DNA from 2 places in the Cryobacterium sp. MP_3.1 genome. Region 2 is predicted to be linked to the other one. Evidence: predicted binding sites of a transcription regulator. Region 2 holds the regulator's gene; the other holds the start of a gene.
What was found. Region 2 encodes HrcA, which represses chaperone genes, less so after heat shock. Its sites were predicted from a motif close to TTNGCACTCGNNNNNNNCGAGTGCNAA; they were not measured.
Positions count from the first base shown of each region.

Region 1: a site for HrcA is predicted at 2,108-2,134, ahead of groES (co-chaperone GroES). Genes of this name have one in related genera too.

Region 1 is NZ_JAXCHV010000012.1:62,606-67,014, forward strand. It holds gene RCH12_RS09915 (DUF4190 domain-containing protein) at 1-311, shown strand, start outside; gene RCH12_RS09920 (hypothetical protein) at 348-848, shown strand; gene RCH12_RS09925 (class I SAM-dependent methyltransferase) at 877-2,064, opposite strand; gene groES (co-chaperone GroES) at 2,209-2,505, shown strand; gene RCH12_RS09935 (hypothetical protein) at 2,578-2,919, shown strand; gene rarD (EamA family transporter RarD) at 2,862-3,587, shown strand; gene RCH12_RS09945 (ABC transporter substrate-binding protein) at 3,758-4,409, shown strand, end outside.
Region 2 is NZ_JAXCHV010000024.1:4,569-8,977, reverse strand. It holds gene hemW (radical SAM family heme chaperone HemW) at 1-396, shown strand, start outside; gene RCH12_RS13895 (DUF4870 domain-containing protein) at 416-790, opposite strand; gene RCH12_RS13890 (DUF4870 domain-containing protein) at 915-1,316, opposite strand; gene hrcA (heat-inducible transcriptional repressor HrcA) at 1,545-2,564, shown strand; gene dnaJ (molecular chaperone DnaJ) at 2,624-3,730, shown strand; gene RCH12_RS13875 (16S rRNA (uracil(1498)-N(3))-methyltransferase) at 3,742-4,409, shown strand, end outside.

The DNA of each region.
Region 1 (4,409 bases), on a different contig from region 2:
CCGGCCAGCCCGGGATGCCGTCGGCCACCAAGCAGCCGATCCTGAGCATCCTGTCGATGATCGCCGGTGTCATCGGCATCCTCGGCTCCCCGGTCGCGTTCTTCCCGATTTTCGGTGGCATCCTCGCCATCATCCTGCCGGCCGCCGGCGTGGTCCTGGGCTTCATCGCCCGCAACAAGGAACCGAACGGCAAGGGCTTCTGGCTGACCGGGATCATCACAGGCTTCGTGGGTATCGCCCTGGCGCTGCTGAGCATTCTGCTCTGGTCGCTGGTGTTCGCGACTGTGCCGATGAACAATTACAACTACTAACCGCACAGCTAGTAGTCGAGAATCGAGTCCACACGCATGTCGCAGTCCGGGCAGCCCGAAACCCGGGCGGAGCGGGAGCAGCCAGTCCCGCCCGCCGGGACACCGGCGTTGTCGCGCGCACAGGCGCGGGCCGCGGAGGCCAGGGCGGCAGAGCTGCGGGCACCCGCCGGGCGTTCGCCCGACCTGACCCGGCCGCCGGTGGCCGGCGAGCTCGCCTACGAGTCCACCATCACCGCGCCCACCGAGTGGGTGCCCTACGTGTACACCACCGCCGAGATCCAGACCCATGCGGCCCGCCGTGGTCTGAGCGTCGCTGCCGCGGTCTGCGGGGTGCTCGGGGTGCTGGCCGGCATCTTCGTGATCTGGGGGGCGCCCCTGAGCATCGCCGCGGTCGTGCTCGCCCTGGTGGCCAGGTACGTGGAGCGGCGCGCCGGCGGCCTCTGGCTGCTCGGCCTGCTCAGCGGGCTGCTGGGCATCCTGATGGCGGTGCTGTGGTTCGTCGTGATCACCCGGATGCTGCCCGCCTACTTCGGCTGAGCGGCACCCGCGAGCCGGCTGGCGCCGGTCAGACCCGTTCCACCAGCAGCGCCACCTTGTGCCCGGCCGCGCGGGTCACCACCAGGGTGGCCGATTCCGGGCCCTTGAGCTTCAACCGGGTGCGCAGGGTTGCCGGATCCACATCGACGCCGCGCTTCTTGATCTCCAGGGTGCCGATCTTCCGTTCGGCCAGCGCCAACCGCAGCTTCTTCTCGTCGGTGGGCAGCACCTCGAGCACCCGGAACGCCGTGGCGAACGGGGTGCGGGTCAGCGTCGGGCTGGTCAGGTAGGCCAGGCCCTCGCTGAGCATCGACGCATCCATCGACCTGGCGAGGTCACCGATCAGCCGGGCGCGGATGATGGCGCCGTCGGGTTCGTACACGTAGTCGCCGAGCTCGCCGACAGGCACATCCTCGCTGTCGGCGGGTGCGGTCAGCTCCGCGACGCCGTCCTTGCTCAGCAGCAGCGCCGACCGGCGGATGCCCGGCCGCGCGAGCGCACCGAACCACAGCCCCATCTCCACCAGCTTGCCGTCCACCGATACCCACTGGGCCTCCGCGGTCTCGGGGATCTGGTCGCGGTCGTGGCCGGGGCCGAGCTTGACGCCGACGGGCATCCGTGTGCTCAGGGCGTAGACGTCGTCGAGGTTGGGGGAGTAGTCCTCTGACCGGGTGAGCCGGCTGGTGTTGCCGTGCCCGGCGGTGCGGCGGGCCGGGTCGAACCAGAGCGCGTCGAATTCGGTGGGGTCGATGTCGGCAGCGTCGGCGCAGCGCACTGAGGAGGTCGGGAAGGGGGCCAGGTTGAAGCTGGCGACCGTGGCGGTGACCTCGTCGACGTCGATCGCGGTCACGGTCAGCTCCATCGCGGCCATCGCCATGGCGTCGCCGCCGATGCCGCAGCCCACGTCGGCGACCCGGGTGAGGCCGGCCTCCACGAACCGGCCGGCGTGCAGGGCGGCCACCCGCAACCGGGTGGCCTGCTCCAGACCGGCCTCGGTGAACAGCATCCGGCTGGCAAAGTCGCCGAACTTGCCGGTCGCCTTCGCCCGCAGCCGGGACTGGTAGAGCACCGCGTTGACCAGGGCGGGGGAGTGCCCGGCCTTGCGCAGGGCACTGACCGTGCGCACGACGTCGGCACCGGCCTCGTAGACGGGCAGGGAGTCCAGCAGGCGCAGGCCTTCGGGTGAGAGCAGCTCAACGAGCTCGGCGCGTTCCATCCCGCAAACCTATCAAGCCAAACCGGGCCGCACCCCGAGCACTCTGGCACTCACGTTGCGTGAGTGCCAGTTGCGCCCTAAACTCGACTTAGCACTCTCGCTGTGAGTCTGCTAACTACGTCTTAGCTAAGAAAGAGGTCAACCGTGTCGGTCTCCATCAAGCCGCTCGAAGATCGCATCGTCATCAAGCAGGTGGATGCAGAACAGACCACCGCTTCCGGACTTGTGATCCCGGACACCGCCAAAGAGAAGCCCCAGGAAGGCGAAGTTGTCGCCGTCGGCCCCGGCCGCATTGACGACAACGGCAACCGCATCCCGCTCGACGTCGCCGTCGGCGACAAGGTGATCTACTCCAAGTACGGTGGAACCGAAGTCAAGTTCGGTGGCGAGGACCTCCTCGTTCTGTCGGCTCGCGACGTTCTCGCGGTCGTCGTTCGCTAGTCACACCGCATATCGTTGAATCCCGGATGGCCTCGGCCGTCCGGGATTTTTCGCGTCCAGAGGGGTGACAACGTGCACGAGAATTCGACAGATCCCGCCGCCGCCGCCGCGCCGACCGGGCCGGTGGATGCCGGCCGGAGCGGGACGAGCCCGGGCCGCAGTTCCGCGAGCACGGGCCTGATCTTCGCGATCTGCGCCTACGGCATGTGGGGATTCCTGCCGCTGTACTTCCTGTTCCTCGCCCCGACCGGAGCATTCGAGATCGTGGCCTGGCGGGTGCTGTTCTCGCTGGTGTTCTGCGCCGTGCTGATCCTGGCCACCCGGGCCTGGCGGCCGCTCGTGGCCGCGCTGCGCTCGTGGCCGCGCTGCGCTCGCCGCGCATCGTGTGGACGATGGGGCTGGCCGGGGTGCTGATCTTCATCAACTGGCAGACCTTCATCCTCGGCACCCTGAGCGGCCGCGTCGTCGAAACGGCGCTGGGCTATTTCATCAACCCGATCATCACGGTGCTGCTGGGCGTCCTGGTGCTGCACGAGAAGCTGCGCAGGGCCCAGTGGGCCGCCGTGGTGATCAGCTTCATCGCCGTGATCGTGCTCAGCGTCGGCTACGGCACCGTGCCCTGGATCTCCCTGATCCTGGCGTTCTCCTTCGGCTTCTACGGCCTGATCAAGAAACGGGTCGGCGGTCACATCGACGCGCTCTCCGGGCTGACCCTGGAGACTCTCTGGCTCACGCCGATCGCGATCATCCAACTGGTCGTGGTGTCGGTGATCTCCGGCCTCACCTTCGGCACCGTCTCGACGGTGCACACCATCGCGCTGATCGGCACCGGTGTGCTCACCGCGGTGCCGCTGCTCTTCTTCGCGGCCGCGTCCCGGCGCCTGCCGTTGACCACGATGGGGCTCGTGCAGTACCTCGCACCGGTGCTGCAGTTCATCGCCGGCGTGGTCATCCTGCACGAGCCGATGCCGCCGGAACGGTGGCTCGGATTCGGGTTGGTCTGGCTCGCTCTGATCGTGCTGACCGTCGATATGGTGCGCGCGGGGCGGGCACAGCGCCGGCCGGTTATCGACCCGATTTAAGGGCTCAGAGCCAAGCATCCTGATCAGGGGGCCGTTCGTAACGATTTGGTCGCGTTACACGGCTGTAACACGACCGCCTTGTTTGATGTCGTTCGGGTGAATACCTTTGCAGCACGGCAACGATCGTTTGCCGTGCTCTAACCTTCGATTCCCCTTACCCTAGGAGCAACATGAGCGTATTCGCGAAGGCCTCGGCCTCCCGCTCGGCCCGCGCCGTCGTCACCGGCGTCGCCATCTTCGGCGTCAGCGCCCTTCTGCTCACCGGATGCAGCACCGACGCAGCCGAGCCGGCCGCATCGGACGCACCCGCGGCGGAAAGCACCGTCGCTGAGATCACCGCCGGCGACCGCGCGCTGGACCTGAAGGTCGGCACGATCCTCCCCCAGAGTGGTGGACTCGCCTTCCTCGGCCCGCCCGAAGAAGCCGGTGTCCAGCTCGCCGTCGAGGAGATCAACGCTGCCGGCCTGGGCATCGACATCGAAGCCATCCTCCGCGACTCGGGCGACACCACGACCGATACCGCCACCGTCTCCGTGACCGACCTGCTCTCGCAGGATGTCTCGGCGATCGTCGGTGCGGCGTCCTCGGGTGTCTCCAAGACCGTCATCGACCAGATCACCGGCGCCGGCGTCGTGCAGTTCTCGCCGGCCAACACCTCGGCCGACTTCACGGATTACGACGACAAGGGCCTCTTCTGGCGCACCGCTCCGTCCGACATCCTGCAGGGTGAAGTCCTGGGCAACCTGATCGCCGAAGACGGCAACAGCACCCTGGGCCTGATCGTGCTCAATGACGCCTACGGAACCGGCCTGGCCGAGTTCA
Region 2 (4,409 bases):
ACCGAACACCGGTCCCGGCACAACCTGTCCTACTGGCGCAGCGCCGACTGGTGGGGTATCGGCCCCGGCGCGCACAGCCACGTGGGTGGGGTGCGTTGGTGGAACGTCAAGCATCCGGCGGCGTACGCCGACCGCATTCTGGCCGGCCACTCACCGGCCGCCGGACGGGAAACCCTGGACGAGGCGACCCGCGAAACCGAACGGGTGCTGCTGCTCACGCGCATCCGTGAGGGAATCCCGGTGGCGACGTTGTCGGCGCTCGGCCGTCGAGAGGTCGCCGGCCTGATCGCCGACGAACTCATCGACGCTCGTGCGGCCATCGGCGGCAACATCGAACTGACCCTCACCGGTCGGCTGCTCGCCGACGCCGTGGTGCGCCGACTGCTTACCGACTAGTGAGGCCAGGTTCTTAGGATCAGCTGACGAACTTGATCGTCAGCGGGTAGGTGTACCACTCGCCCTTGTTCGCGGCGATCGCGGCCATGATGCTGAAGACGATGCTGAGGATCCAGGCGGCGGCCAGGATCAGGAAGCCGACGAGGATGACGGTGAGAATCGATCCGACCAGGTAGGCGATGGCCAGGGTGATCTGGAAGTTCAGGGCCGTCGCGGCGTGTGCGCGGATGAACGGACCGCGGTCCTTGAGCACGATGTAGCCGATCAGGGCGGGCAGGAAGCCGAAGAGGATTCCGCCGATGTGGATCAGGGTCGCCCACAGCTTCTCGTCGGCCGGGCTCAGCTGGCTGGGTGCCTGGTACGGGTTGGCGGGGGGAGGCGTTGCCTCAGACATTAAATCTCCTTCGTGGGCGCTCGGGGGAGCGAGGATGGTGCTGGTCGGGCTGTCACCAGAATAGCGCCGGTCTCGGGCGCCCGCAGTGAGAAAACTAGCTGATCGGGCGCTAGTTGATCAGGCGCTAGTTGATCAGGCGCAGAGCGAACGGGTAGCGGTACGGGCGGCCGTCGCGGGCGCTGACAAATCCGAGTACCGAGAAGATCGCGCAGATCAGCCAGAGCACCCAGGTGAGCGAGCCGAGCCCGGCCAGCAGGCCGAAGGTGAGAAGTCCCAGGATGGTGCTGAGCACGCTGATGGCGAGATAGCCGATCAACAGCGTGATCTGGAAGTTGAGCGCCTCCTTGGCCTCGCCGGCGGTGAATCGGCCGCGTTCCTTGAAGACCAGCCAGATGATCAGGGCCGGCAGGAACGAGAGGATACCGCCCAGGTGCGCCAGGGACGCCCACAGCTTGTCCCGCTCCGGGGTCAGCGCAGCAGCGGTGCCCGACCCTGTCGGTTGTCCAGGCCCATTGGAATAGCTCATGACGATGCCCTTCGACGTGCGAGTGGATTCAGCGATGGAAAACAGCGGCGGAAAACAGCGGTGGAAAACAGCGGTGGATACCGCCACGGAGATACGTGTGCCACCACGGTACTGCGCGAATTCGTCCGTGAGCAACGGGTATCCCAAACGCCCGCGTTATGATTGGCAGTCATACGAAGAGAGTGCCAGCCGTCGGCGGCACAAACGGGAGAGGGAGGCGAGCGTCCAGTGGTATCAGACCGCAGCCTCGAAGTCCTTCGGGTCATCGTGCAGGACTACGTGGCCTCCCGCGAACCGGTCGGATCCAAGTCGATCGTCGACCGGCACGCCTTCGGCGTCTCGGCCGCCACGATCCGCAATGACATGGCCCTGCTCGAAGAAGAAGAACTCATCGTCGCGCCGCACACGTCGTCGGGGCGCATCCCCACCGACAAGGGCTACCGACTGTTCGTGGATCACCTGGCCGATCTGCGTCCGCTCACGGGCGTCCAACGGCAGGCCATCGAGGTCTTCCTGGGCCAGTCCGCCGATCTCGACGAGGTCCTCGCCCGCAGTGTCCGCCTGCTCTCCCAGCTCACCCATCAGGTGGCCCTGGTGCAATACCCCTCGTTGTCGCGGGCCACGGTGCGCCACATCGAGCTCGTGCCGCTCAGCGACACCCGGGTGCTCTCGGTACTGATCACCGACTCCGGCCGGGTCGAGCAACGGGTCGTCGAACTGCCGCGCCCGATCGAGGAAGCAGCCCTTGCCGAGCTGCGCTCCAGGCTGAACGCCGTCGTCGGCGGCCTCGGCATGGCGGCCGCCGCCACGGCCCTCAGCGGCCCGACCGGCCTGGGATCGCCGGAGCAGACTGAGCTCGTCGATCTCATCACCGGCACCCTGCGCGATCAGGTCGGAGCGAACCGGCAGGACCGCCTGGTCATGGCCGGCGCCGCGAACCTCGTGCGCACCGAGGAAGACTTCACCGGGAGCATCTATCCGGTCCTCGAGGCCATCGAGGAGCAGGTAGTGCTGTTGCGCCTGTTCGGCGAAATGGCCACAGACCAGCACGGCGTTTCGGTGAGCATCGGCCGGGAGAACGCACCGTTCGGGCTCGGCGAGACGTCCGTGCTCACCAGCGGCTACACCTCCCGTGGCGACGCCGCCCGCCTGGGTGTGCTCGGCCCGACCCGGATGGACTACTCCAACAACATGGCGGCCGTGCGCGCCGTCGCCCGGTACCTCTCCCGACTGCTCGGCGAGAACTAGCCGCCCCACACGTATCTCGACCCGACTTCCCCACCCCAGAACCCCAAGGAGAGCCAGCTTTGGCTGACCACTACGAAGCACTCGGCGTCGCCCGCGACGCCAGCACCGACGAAATCAAGAAGGCGTACCGCAAGCTCGCCCGCCAGCTGCACCCCGACGTGAACCCCGGCGCCGAGGCGTCAGAACGGTTCAAGACCGTCACGCACGCGTACGACGTGCTCAGCGACCCCAAGCAGCGCCAGAACTACGACCGCGGCGGCTCCGGCAACGGCCAGGGCGGCGGCTTCGACGCCGGCAACTTCGGCGACATCTTCGAGACCTTCTTCGGCGGTGGCGGGGGCGGCAGTCGTGGCCCCCGTTCCCGGCGTGAACGCGGCCAGGATGCCCTCATCCGCGTCGAACTCGACCTGGACGAGGTCATCTTCGGCACCCACCGCGACATCGAGGTGGACACGGCGATCGTCTGTGCCACCTGTTCGGGCACCTGCTGCCAGCCGGGTACCTCCCCGGTCACCTGCGACATCTGCCACGGCACCGGCAGCATCCAGCGCGCCGTTCGTTCGCTGCTCGGCAATGTGATGACCTCCAGCCCCTGCGGCTCCTGCCGCGGCTACGGAACCATCATCGCCACCCCGTGCGTCACCTGCCAGGGCCAGGGCCGCGTGCGCGCCCGCCGCACCGTGCCGGTAGACATCCCCGCCGGCGTGGACACGGGCCTGCGCCTGCAGATGCCCGGCAGCGGCGAGGCCGGCCCGGCCGGTGGCCCGAACGGTGACCTGTACCTGGAGATGAAGGTGCGCCACCACGACGTCTTCAGCCGCGACGGTGACGACCTGCTCTGCACCCTCGAGGTGCCGATGACCGACGCGATCCTCGGAGCGACGGCCACGGTGAAGGCCCTCGACGGTGACATCGAAGTGGAACTGCGCCCCGGCGTACAGGCCGGCGAGATCCTCACGGTCAAGGACCGCGGCGTCACGAGGCTCCGCGGCAACGGCCGCGGCGACCTGCGGGTCGGCGTGCAGGTGCTCACCCCCACCAAGCTCGACCACAAGGAGCGGGAACTGATCGAGGCCTTCGCCGCCAGGCACAAGGTTCCGGCTCCCGCCCTCAGCCAGTTCCAGCAGGGCCTGTTCGCGAAGCTCCGCGACAGGTTCCTCGGCTAGGACAACGTTCGATGGCGCACTTCTTCCTGTCAGAGACCCTCGGCGCCTCCGCCGACGGCCCGCCCACCGCGGACCCCGCGGTCGGGGCCACGGTGAGCATCACCGGGGCCGAGGCCAAGCACGCCGTCACCGTCAGCCGGGTGCGCCCGGGCGAGACCCTGCTGCTGGGCGACGGCGCCGGCCTGGTGCTCGGCGTCACGGTCCTGTCGGCCGCACCGACCGAGCTCACGGCGAGGGTGGACACCGTGACCCGGACGCCGCCGGCCGTGCCGCGCATCCTGCTCGTACAGGCCCTGGCCAAGGGCGACCGCGACGAACTCGCCGTGCAGGCCGCCACCGAACTCGGCGTCGACGGGGTCATCCCGTGGGCCGCTGCCCGGTCGGTGGCCCGCTGGGAGGGTGTCAAGATCGCCAAGGGGCAGGCGCGCTGGTCCGCCATCGTGCGGGAGGCCAGCAAACAGTCCATCAGGCCGTGGCTGCCGGACGTGCTGCCCCTGACCAGTACCAAGCAGCTGGCCCAGCTCGCTGGGACCAGCCGGATGCTGTTGCTCGAGCCGACCGCCGAGCTCAGGTTGACCGCGATCGCCGTGCCCACCGACGACCGGGACATCGTGCTCGTCGTCGGGCCGGAGGGCGGCATCGCCCCCAGCGAACTGGACATCCTCGAGCAGGCCGGCGC